DNA from 3 places in the Streptomyces sp. NPDC090798 genome. Region 1 is predicted to be linked to each of the others. Evidence: riboswitches for the same ligand, from Rfam matches in the RefSeq annotation. Region 1 holds a riboswitch; each other region holds the start of a gene.
What was found. A riboswitch is a leader RNA that binds a small molecule or an ion and turns the genes downstream of it on or off. The one in region 1 is predicted to bind thiamine pyrophosphate.
Positions count from the first base shown of each region.

Region 2: it holds a riboswitch for thiamine pyrophosphate, as region 1 does, so the genes downstream of both, ACIQTP_RS05860 (purine-cytosine permease family protein) here and thiC (phosphomethylpyrimidine synthase ThiC) in region 1, are expected to answer to the same signal.
Region 3: it holds a riboswitch for thiamine pyrophosphate, as region 1 does, so the genes downstream of both, ACIQTP_RS21610 (thiamine ABC transporter substrate binding subunit) here and thiC (phosphomethylpyrimidine synthase ThiC) in region 1, are expected to answer to the same signal.

Region 1 is NZ_JBIVXA010000015.1:97,782-104,515, forward strand. It holds gene ACIQTP_RS29700 (VWA domain-containing protein) at 1-1,131, opposite strand, end outside; gene thiC (phosphomethylpyrimidine synthase ThiC) at 1,226-3,037, opposite strand; TPP riboswitch at 3,030-3,207, opposite strand; gene ACIQTP_RS29710 (YibE/F family protein) at 3,279-4,859, shown strand; gene ACIQTP_RS29715 (SsgA family sporulation/cell division regulator) at 4,924-5,361, opposite strand; gene ACIQTP_RS29720 (IclR family transcriptional regulator) at 5,461-6,225, opposite strand; gene ACIQTP_RS29725 (DUF5326 family protein) at 6,600-6,734, opposite strand, start outside.
Region 2 is NZ_JBIVXA010000002.1:366,910-373,643, reverse strand. It holds gene ACIQTP_RS05875 (type III PLP-dependent enzyme) at 1-1,074, shown strand, start outside; gene ACIQTP_RS05870 (intradiol ring-cleavage dioxygenase) at 1,130-2,002, shown strand; gene ACIQTP_RS05865 (maleylacetate reductase) at 2,017-3,099, shown strand; TPP riboswitch at 3,165-3,259, shown strand; gene ACIQTP_RS05860 (purine-cytosine permease family protein) at 3,249-4,652, shown strand; gene thiD (bifunctional hydroxymethylpyrimidine kinase/phosphomethylpyrimidine kinase) at 4,696-5,502, shown strand; gene ACIQTP_RS05850 (SDR family oxidoreductase) at 5,554-6,417, opposite strand; gene ACIQTP_RS05845 (TetR/AcrR family transcriptional regulator) at 6,506-6,734, shown strand, end outside.
Region 3 is NZ_JBIVXA010000009.1:249,937-256,670, reverse strand. It holds gene ACIQTP_RS21610 (thiamine ABC transporter substrate binding subunit) at 1-922, opposite strand, end outside; TPP riboswitch at 1,005-1,123, opposite strand; gene rlmN (23S rRNA (adenine(2503)-C(2))-methyltransferase RlmN) at 1,263-2,369, opposite strand; gene ACIQTP_RS21600 (DUF6479 family protein) at 2,506-2,871, shown strand; gene ACIQTP_RS21595 (phosphatidate cytidylyltransferase) at 2,950-4,080, opposite strand; gene frr (ribosome recycling factor) at 4,080-4,637, opposite strand; gene pyrH (UMP kinase) at 4,807-5,577, opposite strand; gene tsf (translation elongation factor Ts) at 5,757-6,593, opposite strand; gene rpsB (30S ribosomal protein S2) at 6,689-6,734, opposite strand, start outside.

The sequences.
Region 1 (6,734 bases):
CTCGTTCTGGATACCGACCGCCCGCATGTCCACCTGCCCCGGCAGCAGACCCTTGCGCTGCTTCTTGCTCCGCCGGAACAGGCTCAGCTCACCGACCCGGACATGGAGTTCCAGCCACTCGGGCAGCTCGCCGAGACTCAGGTCCGGCAACCGGGCGGCTTGGGAGGCGAACGTCCACGCCTGCATCACCCCGTCGTCGTCCAGCTGCGCCGCCACCGCGGCCATCCGCTCCACCACATCGGCCACGACGCCCTTCGAGTAAAGGAACGACATGGAACCGGAGGCGTCGAGGATCAGCACGACGCGCGCCGTGACCCCTTCCGCACCGTGCTTCCGCAGGCTGACCGCCACCTGCTCCTTGCGCAACGAGAGCCGCTTGCGCATGTCCACGGGCAATCGTTCCTCGCCCTTGCTGAGACGCGAGGAGGAAGCCGGGGGCGTCGGGGGTGTTGGGGGTGCCGGGGGTGCCGGGGGTGTTGGCGGGGCGACCGCAGCGGAGGAAGCAGCCGTCCTCGAGCCCGTCGGCGGGAGCACGGGCGACACCGCCGCCGTGCCCCCGGGCGAAACCGCCGGCTCCGCCCCGGACGCACCGGCCGCGTCGGACTCCACGCTGATACCGAAATCGGTGGCGAGACCGGCCAGCCCGGACGCATACCCCTGTCCGACCGCCCGGAACTTCCACTGGCCTCCCCGCAGGTACAGCTCACCCCCGATGAATGCCGTCTCCGTCGTGGCCTCCATCTCGAAGCGCGCGAACTCCCGCTGGGTCTCGGCATCGAGCAGCCGCAGCGTCAGTCCGGACAGCTCACCGAAGGTGCCGCCGTCGGCCGAGGCGCACAGGACGACCCGCTCGATCTCCGGTTCCAGGGCACGCAGATCCACCTCGACGGTGTCCGTCGTGGCAGCGCCGTCCCGCTGCTTCCCGAGATGCCGTACGGCGCCTGAGGCGTGCTGCGGCTGGTTGTAGAAGACGAAGTCCCCGTCGTCCCGCACGCGTCCGCCCGGGCCGAGCAGCAGCGCCGAGGCATCGGCGTCCGGCGCACCGGTCCCTCCTCTCCAGCCGAGCACGGCCCGCACCGCCCCGGCGGCGACGGGAAGGTTGGCGCCCTTGCTCATGGATGTCGATGTCATGCGCCCAGTCTGCCGAGAGAACCCGGCCCGGGAGCCGTTCGTTGCCTGATGTACGCCGCGAACGGCTCCGGGCACGACCGCGCGTGCGTGCGGCTCAGTCCGCGAGCGGCAGATAGACCCGGTTGCCCGCGGCGGCGAACTCCTTGGACTTCTGCGCCATGCCCTCCTCGATCTCGGCCTTCGTGCCCCCGTGCTCACGGCGGATGTCCTGCGAGATCTTCATGGAGCAGAACTTCGGGCCGCACATGGAACAGAAGTGCGCCGTCTTGGCGGGTTCGGCCGGCAGGGTCTCGTCGTGGAACTCCCGTGCCGTGTCCGGGTCGAGGGCCAGGTTGAACTGGTCCTCCCACCGGAACTCGAAGCGGGCGTCGGACAGCGCGTCGTCCCATTCCTGCGCACCTGGGTGCCCCTTGGCGAGGTCGGCTGCGTGGGCGGCGATCTTGTAGGTGATGACACCGGTCTTGACGTCGTCACGATTGGGCAGGCCCAAGTGCTCCTTGGGCGTGACGTAGCAGAGCATGGCCGTGCCCCACCAGGCGATCATCGCGGCACCGATGCCTGAGGTGATGTGGTCGTACGCCGGCGCGACGTCCGTCGTCAGCGGGCCGAGCGTATAGAACGGAGCTTCATCACAGATCTCCTGCTGAAGGTCGATGTTCTCCTTGATCTTGTGCATCGGGACATGTCCCGGGCCCTCGATCATCGTCTGTACATGAAAACGCTTCGCGATCGTGTTGAGTTCCCCGAGCGTCCTCAACTCCGCGAACTGAGCCGCGTCGTTGGCGTCCGCGATCGACCCGGGCCTCAGCCCGTCGCCGAGCGAGTACGTGACGTCGTACGCCGCGAGGATCTCGCAGAGTTCCTCGAAGTTCTCGTAGAGGAACGATTCCTTGTGGTGCGCGAGGCACCAGGCCGCCATGATCGAGCCGCCGCGCGAGACGATGCCGGTCTTGCGGTTGGCGGTGAGCGGCACGTACGGCAGTCGCACGCCCGCGTGGACCGTCATGTAGTCCACGCCCTGCTCGGCCTGCTCGATGACCGTGTCCTTGTAGATCTCCCAGGTCAGCTCCTCGGCGCGGCCGTCCACCTTCTCCAGAGCCTGGTAGAGCGGCACCGTGCCGATGGGGACGGGGGAGTTGCGCAGGACCCATTCCCGCGTGGTGTGGATATTGCGGCCGGTGGACAGGTCCATGACCGTGTCCGCGCCCCAGCGGGTCGCCCAGGTCATCTTCTCGACCTCCTCCTCGATGGAGGAGGTGACGGCGGAGTTGCCGATGTTGGCGTTGACCTTCACCAGGAACCGCTTGCCGATGATCATCGGCTCGATCTCCGGGTGGTTGACGTTCGCGGGCAGCACGGCGCGACCGGCGGCGATCTCCTCGCGTACAACCTCGGGGTCGACGTTCTCGCGGACCGCCACGAACTCCATCTCGGGCGTGATCTCGCCCCGCCGGGCGTACGCGAGCTGCGTGACCGCCTCTCCGGGACGACCTCGGCGCGGCTGGCGCGGCCGACCCGGGAAGACCGCGTCGAGGTTGCGCAGGCCCCCTCGCGGCGAGGTGTGCTTGATTCCGTCGTCCTCGGGACGGACGGGACGGCCCGCGTACTCCTCGGTGTCACCGCGGGCGATGATCCAGTTCTCGCGCAGTGGCGCGAGGCCCCTGCGTACGTCGGTGTCGACGATCGGATCGGTGTACGGGCCGGAGGTGTCGTACAGCGTGACCGACTGCCCGTTGGTGAGGTGCACTTGACGGACCGGCACCCGCAGATCGGGGCGCGAACCCCCGACGTATCCCTTGTGCCAGCCGATGGACTTCCCGGCCTCCCGCGGCTGTTCGCCCTCGGGCGCGGCAGGCGCCCCGTCCATCTGGCTGGAGGCAGGCGTGCGTACGTCCTTGTTGGTCATGAGACCTACTCCCTACGCCGGCATTACCCGGTAACAGGTTCGGCGGTCGACGCAGCGGATTCCGTCTGCCGACGTCCCTCGTGAAACATCACTCGTTCCACGTGAAACATCGCTAAGACGGAGGTCAGCGCCCTCTCAGCCCGGTGCTCCGAGCTCCCGCGTGTGCAAAGGTGACTCCACGCTAGCGTCATATCTGGCGCGGTGAACAGAGGGCCCTCGCCGTTCTTGCGATGATCGGTCGGTGACCACAACGCAGCAGCCCCCGTTCCCGCCGTCCGAGCCGCCGCGCCGACGCGGTCCCGGAGACGGCTATGGACCGCGCTCCGGAGACGGCCGCGGATACGGGCCGGGCGGTGGCCCCGGTCCCGGTCCAGGGGGCGGGCACGGGCACGGGCCGGGCGAGGGACACGGGCACGGCCCCGGGGACGGACACGGACATGGGTCTGGGTCTGGGGACGGCCCTGGGAATGGAGGTGGGCCGGGGAATGGGCACGGCCCTGGGGACGGGCACGGATCTGGGCACTCGCACAGTCACAGCCATGGGCCCGCCACACCCGTCTCCAAGCATCTGCGCAAGGTCATCGCGGCCATTCTGATCCCCTTCGCCGCCGCGGTCGTTGTGGGTCTCGCGGTGCTCTGGCCCGGTGGCGCCCCTTCCCACGAGCGCACCGGCGTCGGCTTCGACCGGCAGACCCAGCAGGCCACGGTCACCAAGGTCGACAAGGTCAGCTGCAAGTCCGTGAACGCGTCGGGGGAGACCCCGACCGGCGACACGTCCACCGCCGAGGGCTCCTCCGCGCAGCAACAGGCGACGGGCGACTGCAAAAAGGCGACGATCCGGATCGACACCGGCAAGGACAAGGGCCGTACGTTCACGGAGATCATCCAGCCTGACCAGTCACGGCAGTTGCACGAGGGCGAGAAGGTCGTGGCCGCGTACGAGCCCTCCGCGCCCAGGGACCTGCAGTACTCGGTAACCGATGTGAACCGGAAGTTCCCGATGGCGCTGCTCGCCGGGATCTTCGCACTGGCCGTCGTGGTGGTGGGCCGGATGCGCGGTGTCATGGCGCTGGTCGCACTGGCCATCAGCTTCCTGATCCTGACCTTCTTCATCCTGCCCGCGATCCTGCAGGGCTCGAATCCACTGGTCGTGGCCGTGGTCGGGGCGAGCGCCATCATGCTGATCGCGCTCTACATGTGCCACGGCCTCTCGGCCCGTACCTCGGTGGCGGTGCTCGGCACCCTGCTCTCCCTGGTACTGATCGGCATCCTCGGCTCGGAGTTCATCGGCTGGGCGGCGCTGACCGGCAACACGGACGACAACACCGGTCTGATCCACGGCCTGTATCCGTCCATCGACATGAGCGGTCTGCTGCTCGCGGGCGTCATCATCGGTTCGCTCGGTGTGCTCGACGACGTGACGGTGACGCAGACATCGGCGGTCTGGGAGCTGCACGAGGCCAGCCCGACCATGGGCTGGCGCGATCTGTACCGCGCGGGCATCCGGATCGGCCGTGACCACATCGCATCGGTCGTCAACACGCTCGTCCTGGCGTACGCGGGTGCCGCGCTGCCCCTGCTGCTGCTCTTCTCGATCGCGCAGAGCAGTGTGGGTACGGTCGCCAACAGCGAACTGGTCGCCGAAGAGATCGTGCGCACCCTGGTCGGCTCGATCGGCCTGGTCGCCTCGGTGCCGGTGACCACGCTGCTGGCCGCCCTGGTCGTCTCCGCGGACCGCCCGGCAGCCCCGGCCGCCGCCATGGAGCCTGTCGAGAGCAGGACGCCGGCACGCGGCGGGAAAGGCCGTCGCCGCAAGCGCTGAAGCCTCCCCACGCCCGCGTCACCGGTGAGGAAGCGTTACTCCACTTGAGGGGTGCTGGGGGGCTTCAGCCCGCGCTCTGCTCCTCCGCCAGGATGCGGTCCAGCGCCTCGTCGAGATGGGTGTCGAAGTCCGCGAGGGAGCGCTCCTGCCCCAGCGGCACCAGTTTGTCCGTGCGGTCGAGGAAGGCCACGAGCGGCGCGGCCCCGGACCGGAACAGCGCGTGGTCGCCACCCACCTGGAGCCGGATCAGCACCTCGCCGAACGCCTCCGGGTCGGCGGGCGCGATGTGCACATCCCCGTCACCGCACGGCCGTCCCACGCCGTCGATCAGCAACTCCCGCCCGAACGCCCAGGTCACGGGCGCGTCGCCGGGCAAGTGGAAGGTCAGCCGCACGGCGTAGGGATCACAGGTCTCGTATCGCAGCTCCACCGGAATGCGGAAAGAGAGCTCCTCCGAAACGAGGAAGCTCATCATGACCTCTGCCTGTACCGACTCGCGCATCGCCTACCCCGTCGTTTGCCGTCGACTGGCCAGGAATCATCCCCCTGACTCTGCTGAAATATTGCTCAACGTACACAAGAGATCACAAGGAGTGAGTTTTCAGATGCTGATAGAGATCGACAGTGTCCCCAGTAGTCTGCCGATCTCACCTTGCAATTGTCGTGCCGCAGGCAGCAGTCGATCGGCCTGGTGAAGAGGGAGGGAAATGGCCATCGCCGCGGCAGTTGTGCCGACCGTGATGGGAAGTGCCGCGCAGACCGTGCCCAGCGCGTACTCCTGGCGCTCGATGACGGGCTCCATCCGCCCCGTCCGTTCCAGTCGCCGCAGCAGACTGGCGTTGTCGCGCACCGTGTAGGGAGTGATCGACTGCACGGGGTAGCGGTCGAGATGATCCCGGCGGGCCTTCTCGTCGAGCTGGGACAGCAGACACTGGCCGATCGCATGGGCGTGTCCGGTCTCCCGGAAGTCCGCCCACTCCTCCACCGCCGGATTCCCTGGGGTGTCGGCGACGCTCATGACCTCGATCTCGCCGTCACGGTAGACCGCGTAGTACACGGGCGCACCAATCGAATCGCACCACTGGGCGAGCGTCTCGCTCACCGTGCTGCGACGTTTCTGCTGCGCTCCGCTGCTGCCCAACCGCTCGGCGGCCTCACCGAGGAAGAACAGCCCCTTGTCACGGCACAGATAGCCCTCGTGGACCAGGGTCCGCAGCAGATGGTAGGCCGTCGGCAGCGCGAGCCCGGCCTCCCGGGCGAGCTGCTTCGCAGGTGCCCCGTGCTCGCGTGCGGCAACGGCCTCCAGCAGACGCATCGCCCGCTGCACGGAGCCGATCAGGGTCGTGGGATGCGGCTCCGGCGACACGGCTCCCAGGGGAGGAGTGCGCGCATCCGGCAGGGGGGTACGCGCCTCGGCGGGCGAGGTGCGCGGTTGGGTGGGCGGGAGACATGTCCCCGCGGAAGCGCTGGACCGCTGGAGGGGTGGGGCGGGTGATTGTGCGGGTGCGGTGTCAACCGTGGCCAAGGGGCACTCCCGAAGCGCGAGGGGAACCGCCCGTGCGGGGGAACACGGGAGGGGGCTGTGCGCTGCCCGCGGGGGGTCGGCCCCGCGTCGAATTCCGGACTGTAACCGTCCATCACCGCATGCAGACGGCCTCGCCGGAAAACTTCCCTCGGCCGAGGGAACCTTGAGTTCCCTTTCCCGACCTGCCCGTTACCCCTTGCTCACCCGGTTGTGTCTCACCAGTCGCTGCGCGACGACGAACTCGACATGAACTTCCGTACTACGTAGATCAATCCGCCGACGAGGGCGACGAAGATCAGGACCTTGAAAAGCAGGCCGATCAACACACTGAGCACGCTGACTATCACCGT
Region 2 (6,734 bases), on a different contig from region 1:
AACCGGGAACCGGAGATCCTGACCGCGCTCGCCCCGTACGTCGACGGCTACAAGGTCTCCACCGACAGTGAACTGGCCCACGTCACCCGGGTGGCTCCGGACCACCCACTGGCCTTCGGCGGCCAGGACAAGACCCCGACGGAGCTTCTGGACGCGCTGGAGCAGGGCGTGACACGCTTCCTCGTGGAGAGCGAGTACGAGCTGTACATGCTGGCCGGGCTGGCCCAACGGCACGCTCCGGACGGCCGGGTGGCGGTCCTGCCGCGCTTCAACCTCCCGGTGGCCGACCACCTGTTCGCCGGCGGCGGCCGTGGCCGCAGGACCTCCGGCCTCGACCCGGCGCAGGCGGACACGATCGTCGGCCTGCTCACCGACGGCAGCTACCCGAACCTCGAACTGCGGGGCGTCTACGCACACTTGGCCAACGGCCTGCACGCCCCCGAACACCTCGCGGTGGCCGAGAGCATCGTCGCCTGGACGGCAGAACTCGCCACGCGGCACGGCCTGCGCCTCACCGAGGTGAACGTCGGTGGCGGCATGGCGGTGGACTACGAGCACCCCGAACGCCGTTTCGACTGGCAGTCGTACGGCGAAGGACTCGCCCGACTCGTCGCCGCGCACCCGGAACTGACCCTGAGTATCGAGCCCGGTCGCGCGCTGACCGCGTACTGCGGCTGGTACGCGAGCGAGGTGCTGGACGTCGAGCACGGCGCACACGAGGACGTCGCCGTCGTCCGCGGTGGCGCGGTGAACCTGCGCACCTCGGCATCCAGGAGGCCCGACCAGCCGTGGCCCGACCAGCCCTGGTCCGTACTCGAAGTGGACGTGTGGCCCTACTCCTGGCCGCGGCCCGTGGTACGCCGCGAACGGGTCACGCTCACCGGCCAGTTGAGCACCTCCAGGGACGTCCTGGTCCGGGACGTCCGGGCGCCGGGGCTGCGGGCCGGCGACCGTGTGGTGTTCTCCCTCGCGGGTGCCTACACCTCGTCCGTGCCCCACCGGGCGTTCGCCAGGTTTCCCGAGCCCGGCTTCCACTTCGTGGACCCGGACACCGACGGCGATCAGTCCCCATAGCACCACGAGGAGCGGCGTGACAGACGAATCGAACCGTTCGACGACGGCCGATGCCATGACCGATGTCTCGACCGACTTCACGCACGGCATCACCGAGGCCGTCGTCGACAGCCTGCGGGGCACGGTCGATCCGCGTCTGCGTGAACTGCTCGGCGCGCTCACCCGTCATCTGCACGACTTCGTGCGCGAAACGGAGCCGACGATGGCGGAGTGGGAACGCGCGATCGGATTCCTGACCGCGACCGGGCAGCGGTGCACCGACACCCGCCAGGAGTTCATCCTGCTGTCGGACGTGCTCGGCGTCTCGATGCTCGTGGAGACGCTGGGCGGCCACCGCGACCCGGCTGCCACCGAGTCGACGGTCCTCGGCCCCTTCCACCTGACCAGATCGCCGATCCGCGCACTCGGCGCGAACATCGACCTGGTGGGCAGGGGCGAGCCGTGCGTGGTCAGCGGCCGGGTACTGGGCAAGGGCGGCACCCCGCTGCCGGGCGCGGTCCTCGACGTGTGGCAGGCCGACTCCGAGGGCTACTACGACGTACAGCAGCCGGACGTCCAGCCGGCCGGCAACGGGCGGGGACTGTTCACGGCCGACGCCGAGGGCCGCTTCTGGTTCCGCACCTGCCTGCCGAGCCCGTACCCGATCCCCACCGACGGACCGGTCGGCGAGCTGCTGCGCGCCACGGCCCGGCACCCCTACCGCCCCGCCCACATCCACTTCATCGCCTCGGCCGAGGGCCACGCCCCGGTCACCACGCACATCTTCGTCGCGGGCAGCGACTACCTCGACTCCGACGCGGTGTTCGCGGTCAAGAAGAGCCTGGTACAGGACTTCACGGAGACCGACGACCCTTCCCTGGCCGGGGAGTTCGGCGTCCCGAACCCCTTCCGCCACGCCCGCTTCGACCTCGTACTGGAACCGGATTGAGCACCATGACCGACATGAACACCCCGCTCGACTTCTCGTACGAGACCCAGCCCGCGCGGATCGTCTTCCGGCCCGGCGCCGCCGTCACCGCGACCCCCGACGAGGCCGCCCGGCTCGGGCTGCGCAGGGTGCTGGTGGTCTGCGGCAGCAGGGGCGAGGACACGGCGCGCGCGGTCGCGGACGCCCTGGGCGAGGCCTGCGCGGGGCTGCACGCCGAGGCCCGGATGCACGTACCCGCCGAGGTCGCCGACCGGGCCGTCGGGGCGGCGCGCGCGGCCGGCGCCGACGGGTGTGTCGCGGTCGGCGGCGGCTCGGCGATCGGCCTGGGCAAGGCGATCGCGCTGCGCACCGGCCTGCCCCTGATCGCCGTGCCCTCCACCTACTCCGGCTCCGAGATGACCCCGGTCTGGGGACTCACCGAGCACGGCGCCAAGCGCACCGGACGCGACCCCGCCGTCCAGCCCCGCAGCGTCGTCTACGACCCCGAGCTCACCCTCTCGCTCCCCGTCCCCCTCACCGTCACCAGCGGCGTCAACGCGCTCGCCCACGCCGTCGAGGCCCTCTACGCGCCCGACGTCTCGCCCCTCGTCTCGCTCATGGCCGAGGAGGGCGTACGGGCGATGACGCAGGCCCTGCCGATGGTGGCCGCCGCCCCCGGCGACCTCGACGCGCGCGGCCGGGCCCTGTACGGCGCCTGGCTCTGCGGTGCCTGTCTCGGCGCCACCACCATGGGCCTGCACCACAAGCTGTGCCACGTACTCGGCGGCACCTTCGGCCTGCCGCACGCCGAGACGCACACGGTGGTCCTTCCGTACGCCCTCGCCTACAACGCGCCCGCCGCGCCCCGGGCGATCGCCGCGCTCTCGCGCGCCCTGGGCGGCACCGACGACGTCCCCCATGCCCTGCGGACGCTGGCCGGAAGCCTCGGCGCCCCCCGTGGCCTCGCCGAACTCGGCCTCAAGGAGACCGACCTGGCGGTGGCCGCCGAGCAGGCCGCCGCACAGACGTGTCCGAACCCGCGCGAGGTCACCGTGGACGGTGTGCTGGCGCTGCTGACGGCGGCGTACCAGGGCGGGGAGCCGGGCGTCGGCGCGTAAGACGCGGCGCCGTGCGGGCCCCTCCCCCTGGGGCATACCGCGCCGGGCGGGCTATCCTGGCCGCCGAACCGGACACGGGGTGCCCCGCACGAGGGCTGAGATCACACCCGTCGAACCTGAACCAGTTAGGACTGGCGGAGGGATGTCTCATGTCGTTGCCGTATGCCCGTAACGCTCGCGGTGAGGTGGCCGTCGGAGGCCCGCAGGGCGTTTTCGACGGGCGGATGCCCACCGCCCCGGGGGATCTGCACGTCGAGGCGCGCGGAATCGCCCCGGTCCCGGATGACCACCGCTACGGCGGCCCCGGCCGTCTGTTCACCGTGTGGTTCGCCCCCAACCTGACCATGACCGGCGTGTTCACCGGCACCGTCGGCATCGCGCTCGGCCTGGACTTCTCCACCGCGCTCGCCGCCGTCGTGCTGGGCACCCTCCTGGGGGCGGTACCGACCGCGTACCTCGGCACCTGGGGGAGCCAGACCGGCGCCGGACAGCTGCCGCTCGCCCGCCTCGCGTTCGGCCGGGCCGTGGTCGTCCCCGGGGCCCTGCAGTGGCTGTCGTCCATCGCCTGGGACGCCCTGATCGGCCTCTTCGGCGGGGACGCGCTGGCCCAGCTGTGCGGCTGGCCGTTCTGGCTGGGTGTGCTCGTCATGATGGCGGCGCAGGGGGCGCTCGGCGTCCTCGGCTACGAGGCGATCCACCGGCTCCAGACCGTGATGACCTTCGCCCTCGCCGCCGCGTTCGTGGCCCTGACCGTGAAGCTACTGGGCGGCGCCCACACCACTCCCGCCGCCACCGCGCACGGCGCCGAAGGGGCCGCCGCCTTCGTCCTGACCTGCACGATCGCGCTCAGCCTTGCGCTGTCGTGGGCCCCGTACGCGAGCGACTTCAGCCGCTATCTGCCGCGTACGGCGTCCCGCCCCCGCATGTTCTGGTACACCCTGGCGGGCATCAGCGTGTCCTTCGTGGCCGTCCAGGCGCTCGGACTGTGGGGTGCGGCCGTCTTCACCGACCAGACCGCCCGCGGCGTCGACACCCTGCTCGGCGGCGGCGCCCTCGGCGCGTTCGGCCTGCTCGCGGTGGCGCTCGCCGCGCTGAGCAGCAACGCCATGAACGACTACAGCGGCTCGCTCGCCCTGCAGACCATGGGCGTACGGCTGCCACGCCCGGCCGCCGCCGCGCTGGCCGCCGTCCTCGGCTTCCCGCTCGTGCTGTGGATGCACGCCGCCGACACCACGGCCCGCTTCCAGAACGTCCTGCTGTTCGTCGGCTACTGGATTCCCGGGTTCGTCGCGATCGTCGCCGTCGACTGGCTCGCCCGGGCCAGGGCCCGCGGCGGCGCACCCGTCGACCTGGCCGCCGAGAGCGCCCGCCCGCGTCCGTGGTGGCCCGCGCTCGTGGCGTTCGCCGCCGCCTTCGCCGCCGCGGTGCCGTTCATGAGCACCAGCCTGTACGTCGGCCCGGTCGCGCATGCCCTGCACGGCGCCGACACCGCCTACGGCGTGGCGTTCGTGGCGGCCCTGCTGGTCTACGCCCCGCTGCGCCTGCGCCGCTGACCCCGCCCCCCTCTCACCCCCTTCGTACGGAGTGACACCCACCATGCCCGCGAACACGCCGACCGCCCCGCCCCGCGTCCTGACCATCGCCGGATCGGACTCCGGGGGCGGCGCCGGCATCCAGGCCGACCTGAAGACCATGCTCGCGCTGGGCGCGCACGGGATGAGCGTGCTCACCGCCGTCACCGCGCAGAACTCCCTCGGCGTACAGGGAGCCTGGGAGCTTCCCGCCGAGGCGGTGCGCGCGCAGTACCGCAGCGTCGTGGACGACATCGGTGTGCAGGCCGTGAAGACCGGCATGCTCGCCTCGCCCCTGCTCGTCGAGACCGTCGCCGAACTGCTCTCGGACGTCGGCGCGCCCGTGGTGGTGGACCCGGTGAGCGTCTCCAAGCACGGCGACCGACTGCTGGCGGACGACGCGCTGGACGCCGTACGGACCGCCCTGCTGCCCCTCGCGACGGTGGCCACCCCGAATCTCGACGAGACCGCCGAGCTGACCGGAATCAAGGCCACCGGTGAGCGGGACATGTACCGGGCCGCGGAACAACTGCTGTCGTACGGGCCCCGCTGGGTCCTGGTGAAGGGCGGCCATCTGCCCGGCGAGGCCGTCGACCTGCTGACCGACGGCACCGAACAGCACTGGTTCCGGGCCCCGCGCCACGACAACCGCCATACGCACGGCACCGGTTGCACCCTGGCCTCGGCCATCGCGGTGGGGCTGGCGCAGGGCCGGCCGGTGCCGGAGGCGGTGCGGCTGGCGAAGGAGTACGTCACCGGCGCGATCGCGGCGGGATTCGCCCTGGGCTCGGGCCTCGGACCGGTCGACCACGGCTGGCGGACGCGCGCCTGAACGCCGCGGGTTCGTCCGCAAGAACGGTGAGACAGGTAAGGCCGTCGGACGTCAGCCGGTCGGTGTGATCGTTGCCTTCAGGACATCCGCCAAGGCCGTGGTGGGTCGGCCGAGCAGGCGGCCCAGCGCGGGGTCGGCCGGGGCGAACTGTCCCTGTCGGCTCGCGGTGAACAGGCCGAGGAGCAGGTCGGCGCCGGCCTCCGGCAGACCGCGGGCGAGCAGGCCCGAGCGGTAGTCGGCGTCGGACACGACCACCCGTCGGACTTCGCGACCCGTGAGCCGTGTGGCGATCGCCGCGATGTCCGCCAGGTCGAGCGCTTCGGGGCCGGTGAGCGCGGGTGTCGTCCCGTCGAGGCCCTCGCCGGTGAGCGCGAGCGCCGTCGCCTCGGCGAGGTCGGCGTGGGCCGTCCAGGCGACCGGTCCGTCCTCCGGCGCGGCCAGCTCGCCCGTCTCGAGCGCGTGGCCCAGCAGCATCACGGCTGAGGAGGCGTAGAAGCCATTGCGCAGCGAGGTGAAGGGGACCCCGGACTGCCGGAGCGCCGCCTCGGTGGCGGCGTGGTCGCGCATCGGAGCGAAGGGAGAGGACGGGTTGGAGCCCATGTGGCTGGTGTAGAGGATGCGCTTGGCTCCGGCCGCCGCCGCGGCCTCGATGGCGGTGCGGTGGTGGTGGACGGCATCCGCGCCGGTGCTGTCCGTGGACACGACGAGGACCTGCTGGGCGCCCTCGAAGGCGTCCGCGAGGCTCGCGGGGTCGCCGAAGTCGCCGTGGCGGACGCGCACGCCCCGGTCTTCGAGCTCTCGTGCCTTCTCCGGGTCGCGCACACTGACGCCGATCCGCTCGGAGGGGAGGCGCTCCAGCAGCCGCTCGGTGACCAGCCGGCCGAGTCCGCCGTTCGCTCCGGTGACGATGATCATGACAACCTCTTCCTGTTTCCGTCGATAACGCACAGAAGGTATCACTGGAAATTCTCATCGGTAACAGGATTCTGTTATCGTCGGAATCATGGAGAGCGAGGACGTCACCGCGGCGGACGGGCATCGTGAACGCATCGTCGCGGCCGCCGCCCGGCTGCTGGCCGAAGGCGGGCCGGACGCGGTCTCGACCCGGGCGGTGAGCGCCGCGGCGGGCGTGCAGCCGCCGGTCATCTACCGGGTCTTCGGCGACAAGGAGGGCCTGCTCGACGCGGTCGTCGCCCACGGCTTCACCGCGTACCTGACCAGCAAGACCGCCC
Region 3 (6,734 bases), on a different contig from region 1:
ACATGTTCAGCGGCATGTCCTCCTGGAACCTGAAGCTGATGAGGAAGTCGAGGAGCGCCTTGCCGCCCTTGGTGTTCTTCGCGTTGCTCAGCAGCCCCGCGTACTCGACCTGGCGGAAGCAGGTGCCGCTCGCGACCCCGGTCGGCGCGGTCTTCGGCTGGGGGTCGGCGTAGATCACCTCGGCGGGCGGGGAGGAGGCGTACGAGACGACCAGCGGCCGGTCGGCCTTGGCCTTCTTCCCGCCCGCGGACCCGGAGAATTCGTCGTTGTAGGCCTGCTCCCAGCCGTCGACCACCTTCACGCCGTTGGCCTTGAGCTTCTTCCAGTAGTCCTGCCAGCCCTCGTCGCCGTACTTCGCGGCGGTCCCGAGCAGGAAGCCGAGGCCGGGCGAGGACGTGGACGCGTTCTCGGTGACGAGGAGGCTCTTGTACGCGGGCTTGATCAGGTCGTCGAAGGAGCTCGGCGGGGCCAGCTTGTGCTCGCTGAAGTAGGCCTTGTCGTAGTTGACACAGATGTCACCGGAGTCGATGGGCGTGACCCGGTGCTTGTCCTGGTCGATCCGGTACTGCTGGACTATCTGGTCGGAGCCCTTGGCCTCGTACGGCTGGAACAGCCCGTTGTCGAGCGCACGGGACAGCAGGGTGTTGTCGACGCCGAAGAAGACGTCGCCCTGCGGATTGTCCTTGGTGAGGATGGCCTTGTTGACGGCCTGCCCGGCGTCGCCGTCCTTGAGGACCCTGACCTTGTAACCGGACTGCTTCTCGAAGTCCCGCAGCACGCTCTTCGACACGGCCCACGAGTTGTGGCTGACGAGCGTGACGGTCTTGGAGTCCCCGGCGCCGCCGCTGTCGGAGGACCCGCACGCGGACAGCGTGACGAGGCCCAGCCCGATGACGAAGGCCGTGGTCGTCCTCTTGGTTATCACTGAATTCCTCCTGGGATGACCAGGAAGAGACGCGGCCCTGCCCGGGATCCTCGGAAGGTTCCCGGGCAGGGCGCAACAGCTTGAGTGATGCCCGAACTTCCTACCCAGAATGACCTGGGCAAGGTTCAGAGGGTCTGCGGCCCACCGGTGCTCCGGCTACCGCACTCTCAGCGCTGTGGCGCTCCCCTGTCGGAATATGAAGATGTCGGAATATGAAACTGCAACTGCTAACCGCACTGACTGACAGTGTCCGGGCACTGGCCGACGCTGGCCGGAGTTGACCCGCGCTGACCGGCGCCGGCTGAAAAGGCACTGCCAGGCACTGCCGCCGATCAGACTATCGCTCGGTCGCGGCCAGCTGTCCGCATGCCCCGTCGATCTCCTGGCCCCGGGTGTCGCGGACGGTCACCGGCACCCCGTGAGCCGCGATCGCCTCGACGAACGCCTTCTCGTCCTCGGGCCGCGAGGCGGTCCACTTCGAACCCGGCGTCGGGTTCAGCGGGATGAGGTTGACGTGCACGGGCTTGCCCCTGAGCAGCCGCCCGAGCCGGTCACCACGCCATGCCTGGTCGTTGATGTCCCGGATGAGGGCGTACTCGATGGACAGGCGGCGCCCGGACTTGGCCGCGTACTCCCAGCCGGCGTCCAGCACCTCGCGCACCTTCCACCGCGTGTTGACGGGGACGAGGGTGTCGCGCAGTTCGTCGTCAGGGGCGTGCAGCGAGATGGCGAGGCGGCACTTGAAGCCCTCGTCGGAGAACCGGTGGATGGCGGGCACCAGCCCGACCGTCGACACGGTGATCCCGCGCTGCGAGAGCCCGAGCCCGTCCGGCTCGGGGTCGGTGAGCGCGCGGATGGCGCCCACGACCCGCTTGTAGTTGGCGAGCGGCTCGCCCATGCCCATGAAGACGATGTTGCTCAGCCGCGCCGGGCCGCCCGGGATCTCGCCGTCCCGCAGGGCCCGCATCCCGTCCACGATCTGGTGCACGATCTCGCCCGTGGACAGGTTCCGGTCCAGCCCGGCCTGTCCGGTGGCGCAGAACGGGCAGTTCATCCCGCAGCCCGCCTGCGAGCTGATGCACATGGTCACCCGGTCCGGGTAGCGCATCAGCACGGACTCGACGAGCGTGCCGTCGAACAGGCGCCATAGGGTCTTGCGGGTGGTGTCCTGGTCGGTCGACAGATGCCGCACGACCGTCATCAGCTCGGGAAGCAGCGCCTCCTGGAGCTTGCCGCGCGCGGCGGCCGGGATGTCCGTCCACTCCGCGGGGTCGTGCGCGTACCGCGCGAAGTAGTGCTGCGAGAGCTGCTTGGCGCGAAACGGCTTCTCACCGATCGCGGCAACCGCCTCCTTACGCTCGGCGGGCGTGAGGTCGGCGAGGTGCCGCGGCGGCTTCTTGGCTCCGCGGGGGGCGACGAATGTGAGTTCTCCGGGCTTAGGCATGGCTGTACCAGTGTCGCAGATCGATTGGTGTGACCCGCGGCCCTGGTTTCGGGGGTGATCGTCGACGGTCCGGCTGGCGTCCGGCGCTGGGTCGGGGCGGCCGGTTTATTGGGCCATTTGCGGGTATTTGAGTGATATGAGCACTGCATTGATGTACTTGGCGGAGCCCAGCGGTCTGTTCAGCGTCGCGCTGTTCGTGATCGCGGTGGCCCTCATCGCGCTCCTGGCCGGCAGCTTCTGGCTGAACTGCCGCATGCGGTCCCGCGCACCGCGGCTGCCGCGCGCCGAGGAACAGCCGCACATGCCGCAGGGCGGCCCGGTCCGCGAGACGCGGGAGATCCGGGAGCCCGCCGAGGTACCCAAGGTGGCCAAGGGCCAGCACGCTCTCACCCCGTATGAGCTGACCCACATGTCGACCCGCACGAGCCCGTCGCAGAAGCGAGGACGCTGGCACGACGGGGGCGGCGGCTCGTTCGGCAGCGGTGGCCTGGGCCACCACTGACGCCGGCCCGTCGGCCACCCGACGAAAAGGGGCCCGCCGCCCTGTGGACGACGAGCCCCTCTCCGACGTGTGCGCAGGTCAGCCGGATCCCACGAAGAGCACCAGCAGCAGCCAGACCACCGGCGCCGTCGGCAGCAGCGAGTCCAGCCGGTCCATGATGCCGCCGTGCCCCGGCAGCAGGGTGCCCATGTCCTTGATGCCCAGGTCCCGCTTGATCATGGACTCGCCGAGGTCGCCGAGCGTGGCGGTGGCCGCGACCGCGAAGCCCAGGATCAGCCCCTGCCACCACGTGCCGTCCTCGATCAGGTACTGCATGCACAGCGCGCCCCCGACCATCGCGAAGGTGACCGCTCCGAACAGGCCCTCACGGGTCTTGCCGGGGCTGATGCGCGGCGCCAGCTTGTGCTTGCCGAAGCGCCAGCCGATCGCGTACGCGCCCGTGTCGCTGACGACCGTCAGCAGCAGGAACGTCAGGACGCGGCGCGGACCGTCGTCGGCGGTCAGCATCATGGCCACGAACGTCGCCAGGAACGGCACGTAGAAGGCCGCGAAGACGCCCGCCGTGACGTCCTTGAGATAGCCCTCGGGCGGTTCCGTCATCCGCCAGACCAGGACCGCCAGCGCGGTGAGCGCCATCGCCACCCACGCGCCCTCGGCGCCCCGGACGTAACCGGAGACGACCATCGCCGCACCGCCCACCGCCAGCGGGACGAGCGGCGCCTTGATGCCCTTGCGCTCCTCGAGCCGTGACGTGAGCTCCCACAGGCCCACCACCACGGCGACCGCTATGACCCCGACGAACACGGCCTTGACGACGAACAACGACGCGACGATCACCGCGCCGAGCCCGACGCCGACCCCTATCGCGGCACCCAGATCGCGTCCCGCACTCTTCTTCTGCGGTGCGGGGGCGGGCTGTGGGGCGGGGCTGGGCATGGGCTCCTGCGGCTTCTGCGACGGGGTCCCGAGGGATCCCGCCGACGGGGTGTCGTCGCGGAACAGGGGGCCACTCAGCCGAGCGGCCCCCCGGTCGTCATCCTGGTCTCCGCCGTGTGCGGGTACGTCGGGCACGATGGGCATGGGGCGAGTCTGCTGCGCGTTATGCGCATCGTATGCGGGACCCGCCGGGGCTGCCCCCTGGACAGGCCCCTGCTCGGACGGCCCCCAGTACCCGGCTTGTGGCGGCGCCCCCCAGGAAGAGTCGTTCATCAGACCTCGAGCAGCTCCGCTTCCTTGTGCTTCAGGAGCTCGTCCACCTGTGCGACGTACTTCGCGGTGGTGTCGTCGAGCTCCTTCTCCGCGCGGCGGCCCTCGTCCTCGCCGACCTCGCCGTCCTTGATCAGCTTGTCGATCGCGTCCTTGGCCTTGCGGCGGACCGAGCGGATGGACACCTTGGCGTCCTCGCCCTTGGTCTTGGCGACCTTGATGTAGTCCTTGCGGCGCTCCTCGGTCAGCTCGGGGAACACCACCCGGATGATGTTGCCGTCGTTGCTCGGGTTGACGCCCAGGTCGGAGTCGCGGATCGCCTGCTCGATGTTGCGCATCGCGCTCTTGTCGAACGGGGTCACCACGGCCATGCGCGGCTCCGGCACCGAGAACGAGGCCAGCTGGTTGATCGGCGTCAGCGCGCCGTAGTAGTCGGCCACGATCTTGTTGAACATCGCCGGGTGCGCACGGCCGGTGCGGATCGCGGCGAAGTCCTCCTTGGCGACCACGACGGCCTTCTCCATCTTCTCCTCGGCCTCGAGGAGGGTCTCTTCGATCACCACTTGCTCCTGCGTGTCTGAGTAGGCCCGGCAGCTGCTCCTCGTCGGGGTGGCGGCCGGCTGCGTCGCGTCTTATTCCTGCACGGTTCCGGACCGGCAGGACATTGTCCATCCCCCGGTCAGGGTCCATCCCCGGCCCGGGCTTGTCCCCGGCCGAGGTCGGTCCCGGTCAGGGCCGGCCGCTTTGGTCACCCACGAGTGTGCCGATCTTCTCACCCTTGACGGCCCGCGCGATATTGCCCTCCGCCAGGAGCTCGAAGACCAGGATCGGCAGCTTGTTGTCGCGGCACAGCGTGATGGCGGTCATGTCGGCGACCTTGAGGTCGCGCGTGATGACCTCGCCGTAGCCGAGCGAGTCGAACTTGACGGCCTCGGGGTTGGTCTTGGGGTCGGAGTCGTAGACCCCGTCCACGCCGTTCTTGCCCATCAGCAGGGCCTCGGCGTCGATCTCCAGGGCGCGCTGGGCGGCGGTGGTGTCGGTGGAGAAGTACGGCATGCCCATACCGGCGCCGAAGATGACCACACGGCCCTTCTCCAGGTGCCGTACGGCGCGCAGCGGGATGTACGGCTCGGCGACCTGGCCCATGGTGATGGCGGTCTGCACACGGCTGTCGATGCCCTCCTTCTCCAGGAAGTCCTGGAGGGCGAGGCAGTTCATGACCGTGCCGAGCATGCCCATGTAGTCGGAGCGGGCCCGGTCCATGCCGCGCTGCTGGAGCTCGGCGCCGCGGAAGAAGTTGCCGCCGCCGATGACGACGGCGATCTGGGCGCCGTCGCGCACGACGGCCGCGATCTCGCGGGCGATCTTGTGCACCACGTCGGGGTCGACGCCCAGCCCGCCGCCGCCGGCGAACGCCTCACCGGAAAGCTTCAGCAGAAAGCGGCCCGCGCCTTTGCCGTCGTCGGTCTTCTCGCCCTTGTCGGCCTGGGTGGTGGTCATGGAGATCTCCTCATGGTGCACATACGAAGAAGGCCATTGCCGGTGGGGTGTTGTCTCCCATACGCGGCAATGGCCTCCTCGTCAGATCTGCTGTCGTCCGTCACGCACGCGCGCGTGTCGGCGTACGCGGACGACTGCTGCCGACCCTATAGGGGCCGCGCGTCGATCGCGGTACGGACTCAGATGCCGACCTTGATGCGCACGAAGCGCTTCAGGGTGACACCGGCCTCGTCCAGGACCTTCTGGACGGACTTCTTGTTGTCGAGCGCGTACGGCTGACCGAGGAGGGTGGCCTCCTTGAAGAAGCCGTTGACGCGACCCTCGACGATCTTCGGGAGGGCGGCCTCGGGCTTGCCCTCGGCGCGGGTGGTCTCCTCGGCGACGCGACGCTCGGACTCGACGACCTCGGCCGGGACGTCCTCCTTGGAGAGGTACTTCGGCGCGAAGGCGGCGATGTGCTGCGCGACACCCTTGGCGAGGTCGGCGTCGGCCTTGTCCAGCTCGACCAGGACACCGATCTGCGGGGGCAGGTCGGGCATGGTGCGGTGCATGTACGCGGTCACGTAGGCGCCGGAGAACTGGGCGAAGCGGTCCAGGACGATCTTCTCGCCCAGGTTGGCGTTGGCCTCGTCGACGAACGCCTGAACCGTCTTGCCGGGCTCGATCTCGGAGCCGAGGAGCGCCTCGAGGTCGGCCGGGGAGGTCTTGACGACGTGCTGGGCGATCTCGTTGGCGACGGCCTGGAACTTCTCACCCTTGGCGACGAAGTCCGTCTCGCACTTCAGCTCGACCAGGACACCGGAGGTGTTGTCGTCAGCGATGATGGAGACCACGGCGCCGTTCTCGGCGGAGCGGCCTTCGCGCTTGGCGACGCCCTTCTGGCCCTTGATGCGCAGCGCCTCGACGGCCTTGTCGACGTTGCCGTCGGCCTCGTCCAGCGCCTTCTTGCAGTCCATCATGCCGGCGCCGGTGAGCTCACGGAGCTTCTTGACGTCGGCGGCGGTGTAGTTCGCCATGATTCCTGGAATCTCTCTCGAAGTCTGAAGATCTACGGGCCGAACGGCGGGGGCTCGGTGTGCCCCCGCCGTTCGTGACCCGAAGGGGTGAGGGGTCAGGCCTGCTCGGCGTCCGCGTCCGCGGCCGGAGCCTCGGCCTCG